2 regions of the Arthrobacter vasquezii genome follow, and region 2 is predicted to be linked to the other one. Evidence: predicted binding sites of a transcription regulator. Region 2 holds the regulator's gene; the other holds the start of a gene.

Region 1 (8,354 bases), on a different contig from region 2:
CTTCACGGGACTCCTCGAGTTCTTCTTCGCTGAGGTAGGCATCGGATCCCGCGAAATCCACGGCTCCGGCCAAAAGTGCACCGCGCCCTGCCCCGGACCCGTCCGGCGAATACTGCACGCGAACGTCCGGATGCATGGTTGCGAACTCCGCCTGCCAGGCATTCATGGCCGGTCCCTGCGCCGATGATCCCGCGCCAGTGATGGTCCCGCTCAGGGTCGAGGTGGCGTTCTGCGCGGCAGCTTCCTGCTCCGGCCCCAGTGGGTAGTCCGAACCGCAGGATGCAACAGTAAGGCCGGCAGCGCAGCTCAGGGCGATGGTCAGCACGCGACGAAAAATCACACGCCCACGATACAGGTGAATACTGGGTGTCCCCACGTTGAACAACTCGTGAACCGGCCCTACGGCGCCTGCAAGTCGCGTGTGGCCGGGCCTTCGAGGCGTACGCCGTCATGGGTGAAGCGGGATCCGTGGAGCGGGCAATCCCAGGATTGCTCGGCGTCATTCCAGCTCAATACCCCGCCGAGGTGGGGGCAGACAGCTGATACCCGGTGCGTCACACCGGCGATTTGGCAGACACCCACCGGCCGGGCACCTTCCCGCACAATCACGCCCTGGCCCTCGGCAGGCCGGGCGTGGGAGGTCCGCGCCAGCCCGCCCAGCCAGCCGGTGACCATTTCGACCCCGACGCCGGCGTTGGTCTTTGCGGTGCTGAGCGCGTCCTGTTTGCCGACCCGGGTCTTATACAGCTCCTTCGCCCACGGCATCTGCCCGCCGAGGATTTCCGCTGACAGGGCCAGCCCTGCAGCCACGCCGTTGGTGAAACCCCACTTGTTGAAGCCGGTTGCCGCGTAGATGGATTGGCCGCCGACGGGCATCTTCCCGACATAGGGAACCGATGACGCCGGCTGGTAGTCCTGCGCCGACCAGCTGAACGCTGCCTGCGCGGTGGGAAAGTGCTCCTGGGTCCAGCGAATGATGTCGTCGACGAGGGACTGCGTATGCGCCTCGCGCCCAACGGTATGTCCGTTGCCGCCCACGATGAGGTACGGGCGTCCCTCGACCATGGCAGTGCGCAACGTACGCGAGGGAGAGTCAACTGACAGGTACATGCCCTGCGGAATCTCGTCCTGCACGGTAAAAGCAACGGCATAGGAACGGTGTGGCCGCAGGACGGAGAAATGCCCGCCACGGTCCAGGATCGGCGTTCCGGTGGCGATGATGACGCTGGCCGCCGAAATCTCGCCCAGCGAGGTCTGGATGGTGCTCCGCTCGCCCTTGGTGCTGCCGGCCTTCACGCCGGTGACCCGAACGCCCTCGATGAGCTCGCCGGAGTGCTTGCGCAGGTCTGCTGCGAGTGCGGCAAGGACCTCCAGTGGATGTACCTGTGCCTGACCAGCCACGCGCAGCGTACGGGTCACCGGGAACGGGAGCTCCGAGGAGTCTTCAAGGACGGCACTGAGTCCGGAAGTGGCGCATGCGTCCCGTTCCTCGCCCAGGAGGCGGGCGCCGTCGTCCGTGATGGCGTAATTGAAGGCGTCCCGGACGTCATAGCTGACGTTGTTTTCATCGCAGAACCGGAGCAGCCAGCTTTGGCCCTCGCGGTTTGCGGTGACATAGTGACGGGCCAGAGCCGCTCCGTGGTGTTTGATGACCGAGGACAACTGCGTGCCCTGCAGCAGTGAGACTTTGGCCGTGCTGTTCCCGGTAGTCACTGCACCAACCGTTCGCGCCTCCAGGACCGCTACCCGCTGACCGGATCGCGCGAGCAACGTGGCAGTGGTCAGACCGGTGATACCGGCGCCGACCACCACGGAATCGTACTGGCCGTCCGCCTGAAAGGTGTCAACGGGAATGCGCGGTGATGATTCAAGCCAAAGGGACTTCACGGCCAGTTCTCCTTCTGTAGTGCGGTTGATTACCAGTCCAGTTCAATTCCGATGTTGTCTGACGGACCTTCCTGCGCCGTGCCGAGGTAGATTACCTCACCGGTTTCGTCGTCGCGCAGGAAAGTGTGGAAGGTTCCGGGAGTGAGGCTGCCGCTGATCGGCGGGAAGCCCTGTTCGGCGGAGATCCGGTCCTGGAAGCCGACGGCGGGAAGGCCGTCGTCGTTCACAATGAACCAGTCCCACACCGCGCCGGTCGACAGGTCGACCGCGAGAACCGTGCCGGCGGGCCATCCTGCGTCCGGATCCCGGTCTGAACCTGGGATCTGGCGCCCGGCTGAGCGGTCGTACCCGGCGAGGAATTTTCCTGTGTCAGCACGCACCAGGCCAACCAGTAGGGGAAGCCCCGGTGTTCCGGGGGAGAGCGCCGTTGTGTCCCACCATCCGCTGTAGGCAGTCTGCAGCGGGAACACGTCGCCCGGTTCCACGCTCACGGGCAGCGGCTGGAAGTAGGGCGGCGTTGGCGCGGCGGCCGTCTGCGCACTGCAACCCGGAAGAACGACGACGGCGAGCAGCACCGTTACGCCCGGCAGATGCGTCCGCACCGTAATCACCTCCGTGGCGTCAACGCTAGCCCTCGCCGGCCTGCCCCTCAAGGAGGATTCCTAAGTATGCTGTCAAAGAGTTGCAAGGAACCTTCGCAGGGAGGAAGAACATGACGGCTGCACTGCTCATCATTGATATGCAGAAGGCATTTTTTGAAGACGAATCTCTCGGCAATCAGCAGGACTTCCTGGTTGCGGCCTGCAACTCAGCTATCGCGGATGCGCGCGAGGCCGGCATTGCCGTCTATCTCATCCGCACAGAGCACCAGCGGGACAAATCAACGTGGACACTGAGCATGCTCGATGATGATCAGGGTTTCCTTTTCAGCGGCACTGAGCAGGCCGAATTCGTTGATGACCTCGATGTCGAGGGTCTTCCTGAGTTGGTGAAGACGCGCGACAGCGCTTTCTTCGGGACCGACCTGCTGCAGCGCCTGCGCATTCTGGAGGTAGACACGGTGGTCCTCGCAGGGGTTTCAACGCACAATTGCGTGGCCCAGACCGGTGCGGATGCCTACGCGAACAACCTGCGGGTGGTGTACGCCAGGGATGCGGTCGCCTCAACCAACAGTGAGTATGCGCAGAATGTGCTGGGCGTACTGATGGATGAGTACCGTCAGGTTTCCCTCGACGCGAGCGGGATCCGGCAGTTGTTCTCGAAGAAGCGCGCTTAGGCGGTGGACGGATCAGATGCCGATGCTGTAGCCGTCCTCCCGGTGGAACAGCCGACGGCCCGCGCCGTCGTCGGACCGGACCCAGACAACCGAGGAGTCATCGGCGTGATCTTCGAGTACGCCGGAGAACTGGTCTCCCGAGGAGTGCCGAAGGGTTATCTGCTGACCGCGCCTGAGCGTCGAGAAGTCGGCAAGCGAGGAATGTTGCGAGGTCATTGGGGAAAGGCCTTCCTGAGAGTGTGACTAACGCCACACTAAGGGCCGTTCCTGAATGTTTGGTGAATGAAAACTGGGTAATCGCCCAAATGGACGCGAACGTTTATCGAAAAGATAGCTAAGCAAGCTTTCTATTCTGTTCTGCCTGTGGCACGCTGGCAGTACAAATGGCGGGACATACTGTCCATAGCTCGCAAGATCACGTGCCGGTGTCCGCCAGTCCGGCCACCTTAGAGGGGATAGTGCAATGGCATCAACACATTCAGGGTCGGGTGTAGGCACCCGGACAAACATTCAGAAGGCCGCACTCGCGGTAGGAGTGGTCTTCCTCCTGGTCGGCGTGCTGGGATTCATTCCCGGTATCACCAGCAATTACGACACGCTGCAGTTCGCCGGCCCCGAGTCCGAGGCGCAACTCCTCGGCCTGTTCCAGGTTTCGATCCTGCACAACATTGTTCACCTGCTGTTCGGCGTCGCGGGCGTCGCGATGGCAAAGACTGCAACCGGCGCTTACAACTTCCTGCTGTGGGGCGGCGTTATCTACGCGGTGCTCTTCATCTACGGGCTCATCATCCCGCATGATTCGGCAGCGAACTTCGTTCCGCTGGACGCGGCGGACAACATCCTCCATCTGGGCCTTGCCGTCGGCATGATTGCGCTGGCGCTCGCTCTTCGGGACAAGCACCGCACTGTCCGGGACCGGTAGTCCCGGCTCCAACCAACTACAAACAAACAGAACGACGACGGCGGGCCGCAACCTGCCGTCGTCGTTCTGTTTGCGCTGTGCGTAGCTCCGCTGACGATCTAGGCTTCCACAGCCCTGTCCGTCTGCACCGGCTGGGCGTCTTCGCCGGAAACGACCTCGATCTTGCGGGGCCTTGCGCGCTCGCTGACCGGGATGGTCACGCTGAGCACGCCGTTTTCATAGCGTGCCGAGATGGCATCAATGTCAATACCCTGCCCGAGGTTCAGTTGCCGAAGGAAGGATCCGCTTTCACGCTCGCGGGTCAGCCACTTGACTCCCTCTGCGTTCCGCAGGGTGCGCTCGGCGCGGATGGTCAACAGCTGGCCGTCGACGTCAATGTCAACAGATCCCGGATCAATGCCCGGGAGGTCAGCGCTCAGGATGTAGTGGTCACCCTCGCGGTACAGATCCATCGGCATCAGCCGCAGACCCTGGCGGGGATCCAGAAGTGCGCCGGCCACGCGGTCCAGTTCACGGAATGGGTCGAATTTCATTGCCATGATGGTTCACTCCCTGTGAGTCAGTAGTCTTTCTTCGGGTTGAGTCTGGTTCGCTCAACCTGCAAGTAGATTAGCACTCGCAGGAGGAGAGTGCTAATGGTTTATGTTCGCTCTGAACGAACTACTTGGAACACAAAAAAGCCCGCCCCGCATGCTGCGGGACGGGCTATGAACGGTGCCTGCGCGGGGCCTCGATCCCCGGGCCTTCCGCGTGTGAAGCGGATGCTCTACCAGACTGAGCTACACAGGCAAATAGTTCCCAGTCAGTTTAGGTCATTGGCAGACGGATGATGCAAACGCGGGGGTGCGGTAGATATTCGGGCGGACACTAAGTAGCCTGACTATTTGAGGCTATTCCACTTCTCGATGTCAGCGAAGGAGTTTGGCAATGGACGATGAGGACATTCTGGCGCGGATCCAGGCGCTGGTCGACAAGGAACACGAGCTGCGGGGTTCACCCTCGGGTGACGATGCTCCTGGCGAAGATCGACGCAGCAGCCTGCGGCGGGTCGAGGAACAGCTCGACCAGTGCTGGGACCTGCTCCGTCAGCGGCGGGCGAAGGAAGACGCAGGGGAAAGCCCGCAGGAAGCGGAGGCCCGGCCGATCGACCAGGTAGAGGGCTACCGCCAGTAAGCACATCGATTTGGCAGGACACGCCCCGATACCCCGTTGATAAGGGGCGTGTCCTGCCAACTCAACGAAAGGAATCTTCATGGACGACCTCAAAGCATTTGCACTGATCTGTACTCTCACCCCCTCGCCCGATGCCTCGAGCACCGATGTGATGGCCGACCACATCCTTGGCAAGCTCAAGGAGCAGGGGGTAACGACGTCGTCGGCCCGGGTAGTTGACCACAACGTTGCTCCAGGCGTGCAGATCGACATGGGAAACGGGGATGAATGGCCGCAGCTCCGCCAGCAGATCCTCGATGCGGACATCTTCCTCCTGTGCGCACCTATCTGGGTAGGGCACATGAGCAGCCTGGGACAGCGGGTGTTCGAACGGCTGGACGCCGATCTCTCCTCGACTGATGATGACGGCCGGCCCATCATGTACAACAAGGTCGCTCTGACCGCGGTGGTGGGAAACGAGGACGGCGCCCACCATGTCACTGCCGAGATGCACCAGGGCCTGAACGACATCGGCTTCACCGTCGCGGCGCAGGGCGGTGTCTACTGGGTCGGGGAAGCAATGCAGACCGTGGACTTCAAGGACCTGGACCAGGTACCTGATCCGGTTGCTTCCACAATTTCCTCCATGTCCGTGAACGCTGTCCACCTGGCGAAGTCCCTCAAGGCATCTCCCTACCCAGCTCCCTAGCATCGAGTTGGCAGGACACACCCCGAAAGGAGCCCCAAAAGGGGTGTGTCCTGCTCATTGACGGGTACTACAACGGAATAGGCGAGTCGCTTGAACGATCACAAGAACGATCACAAGAACGATGACGAAGCCCGACGGCGGGAACTCGGCGACAATGCGGGCCCGGTCGAGGAAGAGATCGAGGAATCGTTCGACCGCACAGTGGATGAAGGCGCACAGCGCCTGAACCGCACCTTCCCCGACGTACTCATCACCGGGCTCTTCGGAGGCTTTGAAATAGGGATCGGCGTGATCGCCTATCTGGCGGTGCTTCATGAAACCGACAACCACCTGCTCGCGGGATTGGCCTTCAGCGCGGGACTCATTGCGCTACTGCTGGCCAAGAGCGAACTCTTCACTGAGGGATTCCTGGTTCCCATCGCAGCGGTGACCGCCAAGCAGGCGAGCCTTGCGCAGCTCGGCCGGCTCTGGGGCGGCACCCTGGTGGCGAACCTTGCAGGCGGCTGGATCTTCATGCTGATTGCCATGAACGCCTTCCCGCAGTGGGCCGGGACGGTCACCACGTCCGCCGAGCACTACGTCGACGCCGGGTTCAGCTGGGAATCCATCTGCCTTGCGTTGCTCGGCGGAAGCACAATCACGCTGATGACGCGCATGCAGCACGGCACGGAGGAGATGAGCGGAAAGCTGATGGCCGCCGTCGTTGGCGGGTTTGTGCTCTCCGGCCTGCAGTTATTCCACTCCATCCTGGATTCGCTGCTCATCTTCGGCGCGATCCTCGCGGGCGCCGACATCAGCTACCTGGACTGGCTGGGCTGGTTCGGCTACACCGTTGTGTTCAACGTCATCGGCGGAATCCTGCTGGTTACCGCCCTCCGCCTGGTCCGGGACCGCAAACTCGTGGAGCGCGAACGGGAAAAGACGAGTTGAGCTGGCAGGACACGCCCTGAAAGAGTGCTCATAAGGGGCGTGTCCTGTTAACTCATTGCTCAGTTGCGGCGGGCCAGCCAGCCCAGGGTCAGCGTGCCCATGGTCCGGCGGAAGCCGCTGTCACCTTCCGCCAACTCCAGCGCTGCCCACACCATCAGGCATGCCTTGCTCGCATCCGCCAGCGCCTCCCGGTTCTTTTCGTCGAGCGCCATCATCGATGCGACGCCCAGCAGCGCCCATCCCACAATGGGTGCATTGGGCCGCTTGGCTATTGTCTGCTGTCCGAAGTCATTCCTGATGAATCCCATTACGCGCCTTTCTTCGATGCCGACTTTGCGGGTTTCTTGGCCCCCGCGGAGCCCTTCTTCTCACGATTCTTTTCCACACTCCGACGGAGCGCTTCCATGAGGTCGAGGACGTTTCCTCCCTCTTCTTCTCCGGTTTCCCCGAAGGTCTCATCTGTATCGAGGGCCTCGCCCTTCTCGAGTTTCGCCTCGATGAGTGTGCGCAGCTGCTCCTGGTAGTCGTCCTTGAAGTTCTCGGGATCAAAATCCGAGGAGAAAGACTCGACAAGGGCCGCTGACATCTCCTTCTCCTTGGCCGAAATGCGCACCTTCTCATCGAGCGAGGGGAACGTAGCCTCACGCACCTCGTCCTGCCACAGGAGCGTTTGGATCATCAGGACGTCCCCGCGCACCCGCAGTGCCGCCAGCCGCGACTTCTGCCGCAGCGAGAATTGCACGATCGCCGTCCGGTCCGTTTCCTCCAGCGTGCGCCGGAGCAGCACATACGCCTTGGTGGACTTTGAATCCGGCTCCAGGTAATAGGCGCGGTCGAGCATGATCGGATCGATCTGGTCGCTGGGAACAAACTCGACCACCTCGATCTCGCGGCTCTTTTCCACCGGGAGCGAGGCGAGGTCTTCGCTCGTGAGCACAACGGTGCGCTCGCCGTCGTCGTACGCCTTGTCAATGTTTTTGTACTCGACGATCTCGCCGCAGATTTCACAGCGCCGCTGGTAACGAATGCGGCCGCCGTCCTTGTCATGAACCTGGTGAAGGCTGATGTCGTGGTCCTCGGTGGCGCTGTAAACCTTGACCGGCACGTTGACCAGCCCAAACGCTACTGCACCCTTCCAGATGGCTCTCATGTTCCTAGTGAACCAGTGTTGCCCGTGCCGGTCTACGATTGCTTAGGTGAACTCCGAACCGATGGTTACCAAAACGCTCGCCGATGGAGAACCTGCCCTGTGGTTCGAGATGCGCTTCAACGCGCCGGCCCGGGTGTTGTGGAAGCATTTGGTCGACCCTGAGAAGCTCAAGTACTGGTTCCCCTGCCAGCTGGATGTCCTGCCGCGTCCCGGTGCGGTGGTCACCTTCACGTTCCCCGGCCAGAGGCCGATGGAGGGCACAGTCCTGGAGGCTGAAAAGCCGCGGTTGCTCGCCTACACCTGGGACGAGGAAGTTCTTCGCTGGGAA
Region 2 (8,354 bases):
AGCTTTTCCATGGCGTCAATGTCAACGAGGATGATCGACAGCTCCGACTCCGGATGCACAAAGAGACGCTCAAGCACGTGGCGACCGAGCCTGACCAGCGCCTCATCATCCACCTCGAAGCCTGACTCGTTATTCACCTCAATGCTCATTACGGGTCGCCTTCCCTGGACCGCGGCGTCCGTTCAGAGCCACTCTCTGTGACTCATCCCACCGGCTGTAGGCGGACACGATGTCTCCCACCAGCCGGTGGCGCACGACGTCGGTGGCATCCAGTGTGGAGAACGCAACATCCTCGACACCCTGCAGGATGTCACTGACTATCCTGAGCCCTGAACTGGTCCCGCCGGGCAGATCGACCTGGGTCACATCTCCGGTTACCACCATCCGCGAACCAAAGCCGAGACGGGTCAGAAACATCTTCATCTGTTCGGGAGTGGTGTTCTGCGCTTCATCGAGGATGATGAAGGCATCATTGAGCGTTCGGCCGCGCATATAGGCAAGCGGCGCAACCTCAATAGTTCCGGCGGCCATCAGGCGTGGAATTGAATCAGGTTCCATCATGTCGTGCAGCGCGTCGTACAACGGGCGCAGGTAAGGGTCGATCTTGTCGTTGAGAGTGCCCGGAAGGAAACCGAGGCGCTCCCCCGCTTCCACCGCCGGACGCGTCAGGATAATGCGGTTGACTTCCTTGTGCTGGAGCGCCTGGACCGCCTTGGCCATTGCCAGGTATGTTTTGCCCGTACCCGCCGGACCGATGCCGAAAACGATAGTGTGCGTATCTATTGCCTCGACGTAGTTCTTCTGGTTGACCGTCTTTGGACGGATGGTGCGTCCGCGCGAGGAAAGGATGTTCATCGACAGGACTTCGGCCGGCTTGGCCGCGCCCTGCGTCTTGAGCATAAAAAGCAGCTGCTCCAGTACTTGCGCGGTCACCGGTGTTTGGTTGGCGGCAAGCGTGCGGACCTCGCTGATCAGCCGCTCAGTGCGCCCAACGTCGGTTGCCGGCCCCGTGATGGAAAGATCACTTCCCCGCACGTGCAGACTGATACCAGGGAAAGCTCCTTCGATCATGGCCAGTGCCTCATCATTGGCTCCGAGGGCCTGCACCATCTGTTCAGCTGATTCGAATTGGACGACCCGGCTGTCCAGGCCCGCTGCCCCCATACCCACTGCAGAATCGGTCATAGTATCGGCCTGTAGGCCTTCCATCTCTCCTTGTGCCGCCGAATTTTCCGGTTCATCCGGTTGTGTGCTTGTTCAGACCCATGACGAGGCCTTCTACTAGCGTACCGCCGCCGTCCTGTTGCCGCTCACCTGGATGCGGCGCCAAGGGAGCCGGGGTTTGGCCGGGCACGGAAAAATCTCAGGAACGCAACGGACCGATATCAATAGCGTTTCAGTCAGGCCGCGATTCGGAAAAGCACAGGGCAGGGGCTCCTACCTATGCAAAGCTGAAGTAGAACTCCGTGCAGTTCCGGTTCCTGTTGGCGTCACCACTGATTGGCGACGCCCAGACCTACGCTGCACGACAATCGATCGGCCCGACGAATGAGAGGAACGGACACGCATGGGCGTTCTTCCTCTCCTCAACCGACGGACCTCCGGGCGCCGGTGGAAGGGATCCATACTCGTCGCCGCGGCGTTGGGCCTGCAGGCCTGCACGATCGGCGGGCAGAATGAGCCGACCTCCGAGATCGCAGCAGAGGCAGAAGTGTTGCTGGAGTCGACTGCCAGCTTGCCCGAAATCGATCTCCAAAGTCCCGCGGCCCCGGACGCCGCCCCGCTCCTTCCTGTCTACTGGCTCGGAGATGCCAACGGGCTCCTCTATCGCGAGTTCCTTCCTGCTGAGTCAACTGGAGATCCGATTGCTGCTGCCGTGTGGGCGATGACCAGCGCGGAGCCGCTCGATGACGATTACTACAGCCCGTGGCAGGAAGCATCGGCTGTCAACACTTCGATTTCACTCGACAATGTGGTCACGATCGACATCTCCTCGGACGCCTTTACCACCGGCATCGATGCAGCAGTCGCCGGGCGTGCGGTGCAGCAGCTTGTCTACACGGCAACGGCTGCAGCAGCCAATTCCGGTCTGATTGCAAGCGGAAGTCCCAGCAGTGTCCGCCTGCTGGTGGACGGCAAAGCGGGCTACAGCGCTTTTGGACACATCGAGCTGAGTTCCTTGCTCCAACGGGACGTCGGCGCTATTGCGCCCGTGTGGATCATCAACCCGCAGGACAGCTCAGTCCGCTCCGATCGAACGGTTATAGTCCAGGGCAGCACCACGACGACGGATGCTGCGCTTGAGTGGCGGGTGCGGCGCGTAGATGGCGGTGGGGTCCCCGCCGAAGATGTTGTCAGCGGAACGGTTCCCGTGGACGCTGGAACCGGCGCTGTCGGACTATACGAGTTCAGCGTTGCGCTGGAGGCGGGAACTTTTCTCCTCGAGGTGTACGAAGCCGCCGGCCCATCCGCCGAAGCAGGCCCGGCCGCCGGCGTGGTGACCGATGACAAACTGATCAGCGTCCGCTGACGCGCAGCTACCAGCGTCCGGCCAGGTGATTCAGTACCGCGATGGCCGCGGGTCCCGCTGTTGAAGCTCGCAGGACGTTGGTACCAAGTTGCGCCGGAACCGCCCCTGCGTTGGCCAATACACCGAGCTCTTCGGGGCTGATACCGCCCTCCGGACCCACAATCACGGCCAGCGTTTCCGACGTTGCTAACGTACTCCGACCCCAATATTCCGCGAGCGACTCGCTCGCCTCCTCGTGTAGCACAACCGGGTGCTGGACGCCGCCCAGCCAGTGTCCCAGGCCCTTGGTGTCCAGCGCATCGAGTACCTCCGGCACACGTGCGCGCCGACTCTGCTTCGATGCGGCACGAACGAGGGACTCCCACTTGGTACGGCCTTTGATTGCCTTCTCGGCACGCCACCGTACGATACTTCGATCCGCCTGCCAGGGAAGCACCGCGTCAACACCGAGTTCCGTCGCCGCCTCAACTGCCAGTTCCGCCCTGTCCCCCTTCGCCAACGCCTGCACCAGGACCAGCCGCATCGCGGGAGGCGAATCGAATGAGAGCCTGTCCACGGTCACCACCACTGCACCGTGAGTTGCTTCGACAACGGTGCAGCTCAAGCGGTGTCCTTCTCCATCAAGGACATCGATCTCTTCACCCGGCCTAACCCGCTTCACGGCTGCGGCATGATGCGCCTCCGGACCGCGCAGCGTCAGACTGCCGCCGACGGCAGCGGTTTGCACATCGGTCGGATCGCCGAAGAAGGCCTGGTTGGTCATTGTCCGATAACCCGGCTATAGATTCCCGAGGCGTTCACGAAGGCGGGCAAAAACTCCTGATCCGCTGCTCGCCAGCTGGCCCTCGGTAAATTCTTCGCCGCGCATTTCCGCAAGGCGCCGAAGCAGTTCTTCCTGTCCGCTGTCGAGGTTCCGCGGCGTTTCCACGCTCAAATGCACCAGCAGGTCCCCTCTGCCGTATCCGCGCAGGTGGGTCACCCCAAGGCCGCGAAGGGTAATCACTTCGCCCGACTGCGTGCCGGGCTTGATCGTGAGTTCCTGATCACCGTCGAAGCTCTTCATTATCACGTTGGTGCCGAGGGCCGCAGCTGTCATCGGCACGCTCAGGGTCGCGTGAAGGTCGTCGCCCTCACGAAGGAAGGTCGAGTCGCTGTTGACCCGAATCTCTACGTAGAGATCGCCCTGGGGACCGCCGGCCGTGCCGACCTCGCCCTGGCCGGCGAGCTGAATACGGGTACCTGTAGCGACACCCGCGGGCACCTTGATGGTGAGGCTTCGGCGGGAACGGATGCGGCCATCCCCATTGCATTCGTTACAGGGATGCGGGATGACGGTTCCGTACCCCTGGCAGGTGCCGCAGGTCGCCGTCGTCATTACCTGACCGAGGATGGACCGAACCGCACGCTGCACCTGACCGGATCCGCCGCAGATATCACAGGTTCGCGGGGAAGTACCCGGCTGGGTACAGGATCCATCGCAGGTAGGACACACCGCCGCTGAATCTACCTCGATCTTCTTGTTGGTACCAAAGACCGCATCCTTCAGATCGATCCGGACGGCTATCAACGCGTCCTGACCGCGTTGGGTTCGGGATGGGGGGCCGCTGGGACCGCCTCCGCCGAAGAATGTCTCGAAAATGTCCTGGAACGCAAAGCCCGAGCCGGAATAACCGGCACCGAATCCATTGTCGGTGCCGTTTTCATTACCGGTGGTGTCGTAGACGCGCCGCTTCTGGGGATCCGAGAGTACCTCGTACGCGCGCGTGACGAGCTTGAACTCCTCAGCTGCTTCCGTGCCGACGTTGACGTCCGGGTGGAGCTTGCGGGCAAGCTTCCGGTATGCCTTCTTGATTTCTTCGCCGCTGGCGTCGCGTGCAACGCCAAGGACCTCGTAGTGATTACTCACTCCTGCACATCACTTCCTGTTATCTCACCGCGTGAGCGGCTGGGCTTCATGGGCTCCGTCATCCGGTCAAGATTCATCGAGGATGCGGGAAAGGTAGCGGGCCACCGCTCTCACGGCGGCCATGGTGGTCGGGTAATCCATTCTCGTGGGGCCAAGCACTCCCACCTTTGCCAGTGAATCCGGTCCATAGCCGGTAGCAATCACGGAGGCTTCGGCCAAACCGCCATACGGGTTCTCCCGGCCGATGCGGACCGAGATGCCCAGAGCATCCTGCCCCATCTCGGAAAGCAACCGAAGCATGACAACCTGTTCCTCAAGCGCTTCCAGGACCGGACCAATGGTTAAAGGAAAGTCGAGGGTTGAGCGGGCGAGGTTGGCCGTGCCCGCCAGCACGATCCGGTCTTCCCTGTTAGCGGCTGACAACTGTTCCAGGCTGTGTCCAATTGCCTGGCCGAGAGATTGCAGCGAGGGGGGAAGATCCGCAATGCACGCACCGAGTTCCTGGGGAACCGACGGCAGACGAACACCGGAAACCCTTTCCAGAAAATGCTGGCGCAGGTCGGCCAGGTCATTTTCCTGTGCCTCGGCGGGCACGGATACTACGCGCTGCTGCACAGCGCCGTTCGTGGAGATCAGCACCACGAGCGCGCGACCGGGAGCGAGCAGCACGAGTTCGATGTGGCGGACGGACGCCGTGCCCAGGTGCGGGTACTGCACGACCGCAACCTGATTGGTGAGTTGGGCGAGCAGACGGACGGTGCGGTCGAGGACGTCGTCGAGATCGTCTGCGCCCTCGAGGAGTGCGCGGATAGCCCGCTTTTCCGGGGCCGACAGCGGCTTGACCTCGGCGATCCGGTCGACGAACAACCGATAACCCTTGTCGGTCGGGATGCGGCCGGAACTGGTATGCGGGGCTGTGATCAGGCCCTCTTCTTCCAGAAGTGCCATGTCATTGCGGATTGTTGCCGAAGATACGCCCAGCCTGTGGCGCTCGACCAGCGCCTTGGATCCCACCGGCTCGCGGGAATGGACGTAATCCTCAACGATGGCCCGCAGGACTTCAAGCCGCCTGGGTTCGCTCATGTTCACCTCCGATGTACTTTCCTGCCCTGTTTCTGAGTTAGCACTCAACACACCTAAGTGCCAAGTCTAATACGATCGAGGCGATTGTTAGCATTGGCTCTGCCTGTTCCGAAGGCAGGGATTTGTGGAAGCGAGCGAAGTCACATGTCGTATCACGAGTGGGGAGCACAGGATCTTACCGGACCCCGGGCCGCCCCGGCCGCCAAGGTCGAAGCCCGTCCCGGCGTCGTCCTTGAAGACGTGCAGAGCGGATTCGTCGGGGAGATCCTGCGCACGGAGAAGGCAGGTGGGATGCACGTGATGGTCCTTGAGGACCGCCGCGGCAAGCGACGCACTTTTCCGCTCGGCTTCGGCTTCCACCATGAAGGTTCGCCGGTGGAACTGATTCCTGCCCGCGCGCAGTCAGCAGCACAGCTGAGAACGGCGTCGGGCTCTGTCCGGGTTGCCGGAGCGCGGGCGCGCACGGCTCGGGCCAGCAGGATCTGGGTCGAGGGCAAACACGATGCCGAGCTGGTGGAGAAGGTGTGGGGAGACGACCTGCGGGTTGAGGGCATCGTGGTGGAGCCGTTGCATGGCGTAGACGATCTGGCAGCAGCCGTGCGGGACTTTGCTCCCTCCGCCGGACGCCGCCTGGGTATCCTCGTCGATCATCTACTGCCCGGCACCAAGGAAGCCCGGATCGCGGCCGGGGCGATGACGGTGGCGGGCGCCGCCGGGAACGTACTGATTGTCGGGCACCCCTACGTCGATGTGTGGCAGGCTGTGAAGCCGCGTGCTCTTGGTCTTGATGCCTGGCCGGTAATACCCCGCGGCGAGGACTGGAAGACGGGGATATTGAGCCGGTTAGGCTGGCCGCACTCCACGCAGGCGGATGCCGCGAACGGCTGGAAGCGCATCCTCAACGGCGTCAGCACCTACGCTGATCTCGAACCGACGCTGCTCGGGCGCGTCGAGGAAGTCATCGATTTCCTCACTGCACCGGGAGCCGGCGCATAGCCATTGAAGGCTTCGTCGCGGCACACGCGACTGCGCCCGGCCGGTACACCAAGTACCCTTGAGGAAGTAAGTTCCGCTTGTGTGAGCGGTGAAGTCCGAACAGCCCGAAGGAAGTACCGTTGCCTAACAGCGCAGACCGGCACGGTGACGCCCAGTCACGACCGGCGCCCCGGGACTCTGATCCCGCGTTCCAGGGTGCCAGTTCCAGTGCGCCACCGCTGAGTCCGTCGGAAGACCGTCAGTGGGCAACGCTGTCCCACTTCCTCGGCATCCTGGGGTTTGTGCCGTCGCTGATCATTTTTCTGATCTTCCGCGACCGGGGCGCCTTCACCGAGCAGGAATCGAAGGAAGCGTTCAACTTCACTTTCCCGCCAAGCATCATTGCCGGGATCTGCCTGCTGCTGTCCCTGATACCCGGGATCGGCGGGATCTTCGCCGTCCTCAATGCGCTCATCTGGGTGATGCTGGCAGCGTTCTCCGTTGCGGCCGGTATCCACGTCAACCGGGGCAAGCCGTACCGCTACCCCTTCAACCTGAGGATTTTCCACTAGCCGCTCAGTTCGGCAACAACCGCCGGACGACGGCGTCAGCGAGCAGCCGTCCCCGTCCGCTGAGGCGCACAACACCTTTGAAAGCATCCGCCGGCTCTATCAACCCGTCCGCGATCAACCCGGCCACCGCGTGACGTCCCTCCGGCTGGAGGTCAGCCACCGGATACCCCTCGGCCAACCGTGAGCGTAGGAGAACGTCCTCGACGTAGCGAGCCGTTTCGTCCAGTACTTCTCTGCCGGCCGCGGGCGATGCGCCGGTGTCCAGGCGCTGCGCATAGGCGGCGGGATGCTTGACATTCCACCACCGTGTGCCGCCCATGTGGGAATGGGCGCCCGGACCGGCTCCCCACCAGTCGTGGCCTTTCCAGTACGCAATGTTGTGGCGGCACTGATCCTCGCCAGTGCGGGCCCAGTTACTTACCTCATACCAGGACATTCCGGCCCCACGAAGCATGTTCTCAGCAATTTCGTACTTGTCCGCGTGGTCGTCGTCGTCGACCATCGGCACCTCACCGCGGCGGATCCGCCGGGCCAGGGCGGTGCCGTCTTCGATGATCAGCGCGTACGCAGACAGATGATCCGGTTCCAGGGCGAGCGCCGCTTCGAGGGAGCTCTCCCAGTCCGACAACTCCTCACCGGGTGTTCCGTAGATCAGGTCGAGACTGACCTTCAAACCGGCAGCGCGTGCCCATTCAACCGCCAGGGGGACCCGCTCCGGAGCGTGCGTGCGGTCGAGCACGGCGAGGACATGCGGTACTGCGGACTGCATGCCGAAGGACACCCTCGTGAAGCCTGCCCGGGCCAGTTCCGCCAGTGATTCAGGGGTCACCGAATCCGGATTGGCTTCCGTTGTCACCTCGGCCCCGGGTGCGAGGCCCCATACGTTTTTCGCCGTCTGCAGAACCCGTGCAAGATCCTGCGACGGAAGCAGCGTGGGCGTCCCGCCACCGAAAAACACCGTGCTCAGCGCGCGCTGCGCAATGCCGGATTGCGCAAGCGCTCCCGCGGCGAATTCGAGCTCCCGCTCGACCGTGAGTGCATAACTGGCCTGCGACGCTCCCCCACCCAACTCAGCAGCCGTGTAGGTATTGAAGTCGCAGTACCCGCAACGGACCGCACAGAAGGGGATGTGGACGTAGAGTCCAAAAGCACGGTCCCGTGAACCGGCAACAGCTGATGGAGGCAGCCGCCCGTCGGCCGGTGCAGGCTCACCGAGGGGCAAAGTACTAGGCAATGCTGCGTTCCCTGATAGGCGCCGTCGTCACTTCTTGGCTTTGTCCTTCGATTC

Evidence for each region. The regulator HrcA, encoded in region 2, represses chaperone genes, less so after heat shock. The targets are predictions, from matches to a motif close to TTNGCACTCGNNNNNNNCGAGTGCNAA.
Region 1: the regulator HrcA is predicted to act here: its motif matches at 4,695-4,721, upstream of P4U43_RS07200 (Hsp20/alpha crystallin family protein).

The regions. Positions count from the first base shown of each region.
Region 1 covers NZ_JAROKN010000012.1:54,575-62,928, forward strand. Annotated here, with positions in the region: gene pstS (phosphate ABC transporter substrate-binding protein PstS) at 1-340, opposite strand, end outside; gene P4U43_RS07175 (FAD-dependent oxidoreductase) at 400-1,887, opposite strand; gene P4U43_RS07180 (hypothetical protein) at 1,917-2,540, opposite strand; gene P4U43_RS07185 (cysteine hydrolase family protein) at 2,600-3,163, shown strand; gene P4U43_RS07190 (hypothetical protein) at 3,176-3,379, opposite strand; gene P4U43_RS07195 (DUF4383 domain-containing protein) at 3,627-4,085, shown strand; gene P4U43_RS07200 (Hsp20/alpha crystallin family protein) at 4,184-4,624, opposite strand; tRNA gene P4U43_RS07205 (tRNA-Val) at 4,801-4,874, opposite strand; gene P4U43_RS07210 (DUF2630 family protein) at 5,013-5,258, shown strand; gene P4U43_RS07215 (flavodoxin family protein) at 5,338-5,946, shown strand; gene P4U43_RS07220 (formate/nitrite transporter family protein) at 6,037-6,876, shown strand; gene P4U43_RS07225 (hypothetical protein) at 6,936-7,184, opposite strand; gene ku (non-homologous end joining protein Ku) at 7,184-8,026, opposite strand; gene P4U43_RS07235 (SRPBCC domain-containing protein) at 8,073-8,354, shown strand, end outside.
Region 2 covers NZ_JAROKN010000002.1:7,332-15,685, reverse strand. Annotated here, with positions in the region: gene ybeY (rRNA maturation RNase YbeY) at 1-149, opposite strand, end outside; gene P4U43_RS01165 (PhoH family protein) at 139-1,185, opposite strand; gene P4U43_RS01160 (GerMN domain-containing protein) at 1,568-2,530, shown strand; gene P4U43_RS01155 (16S rRNA (uracil(1498)-N(3))-methyltransferase) at 2,538-3,293, opposite strand; gene dnaJ (molecular chaperone DnaJ) at 3,309-4,436, opposite strand; gene hrcA (heat-inducible transcriptional repressor HrcA) at 4,503-5,519, opposite strand; gene P4U43_RS01140 (DUF3097 family protein) at 5,664-6,515, shown strand; gene P4U43_RS01135 (DUF4870 domain-containing protein) at 6,635-7,066, shown strand; gene hemW (radical SAM family heme chaperone HemW) at 7,071-8,300, opposite strand; gene lepA (translation elongation factor 4) at 8,328-8,354, opposite strand, start outside.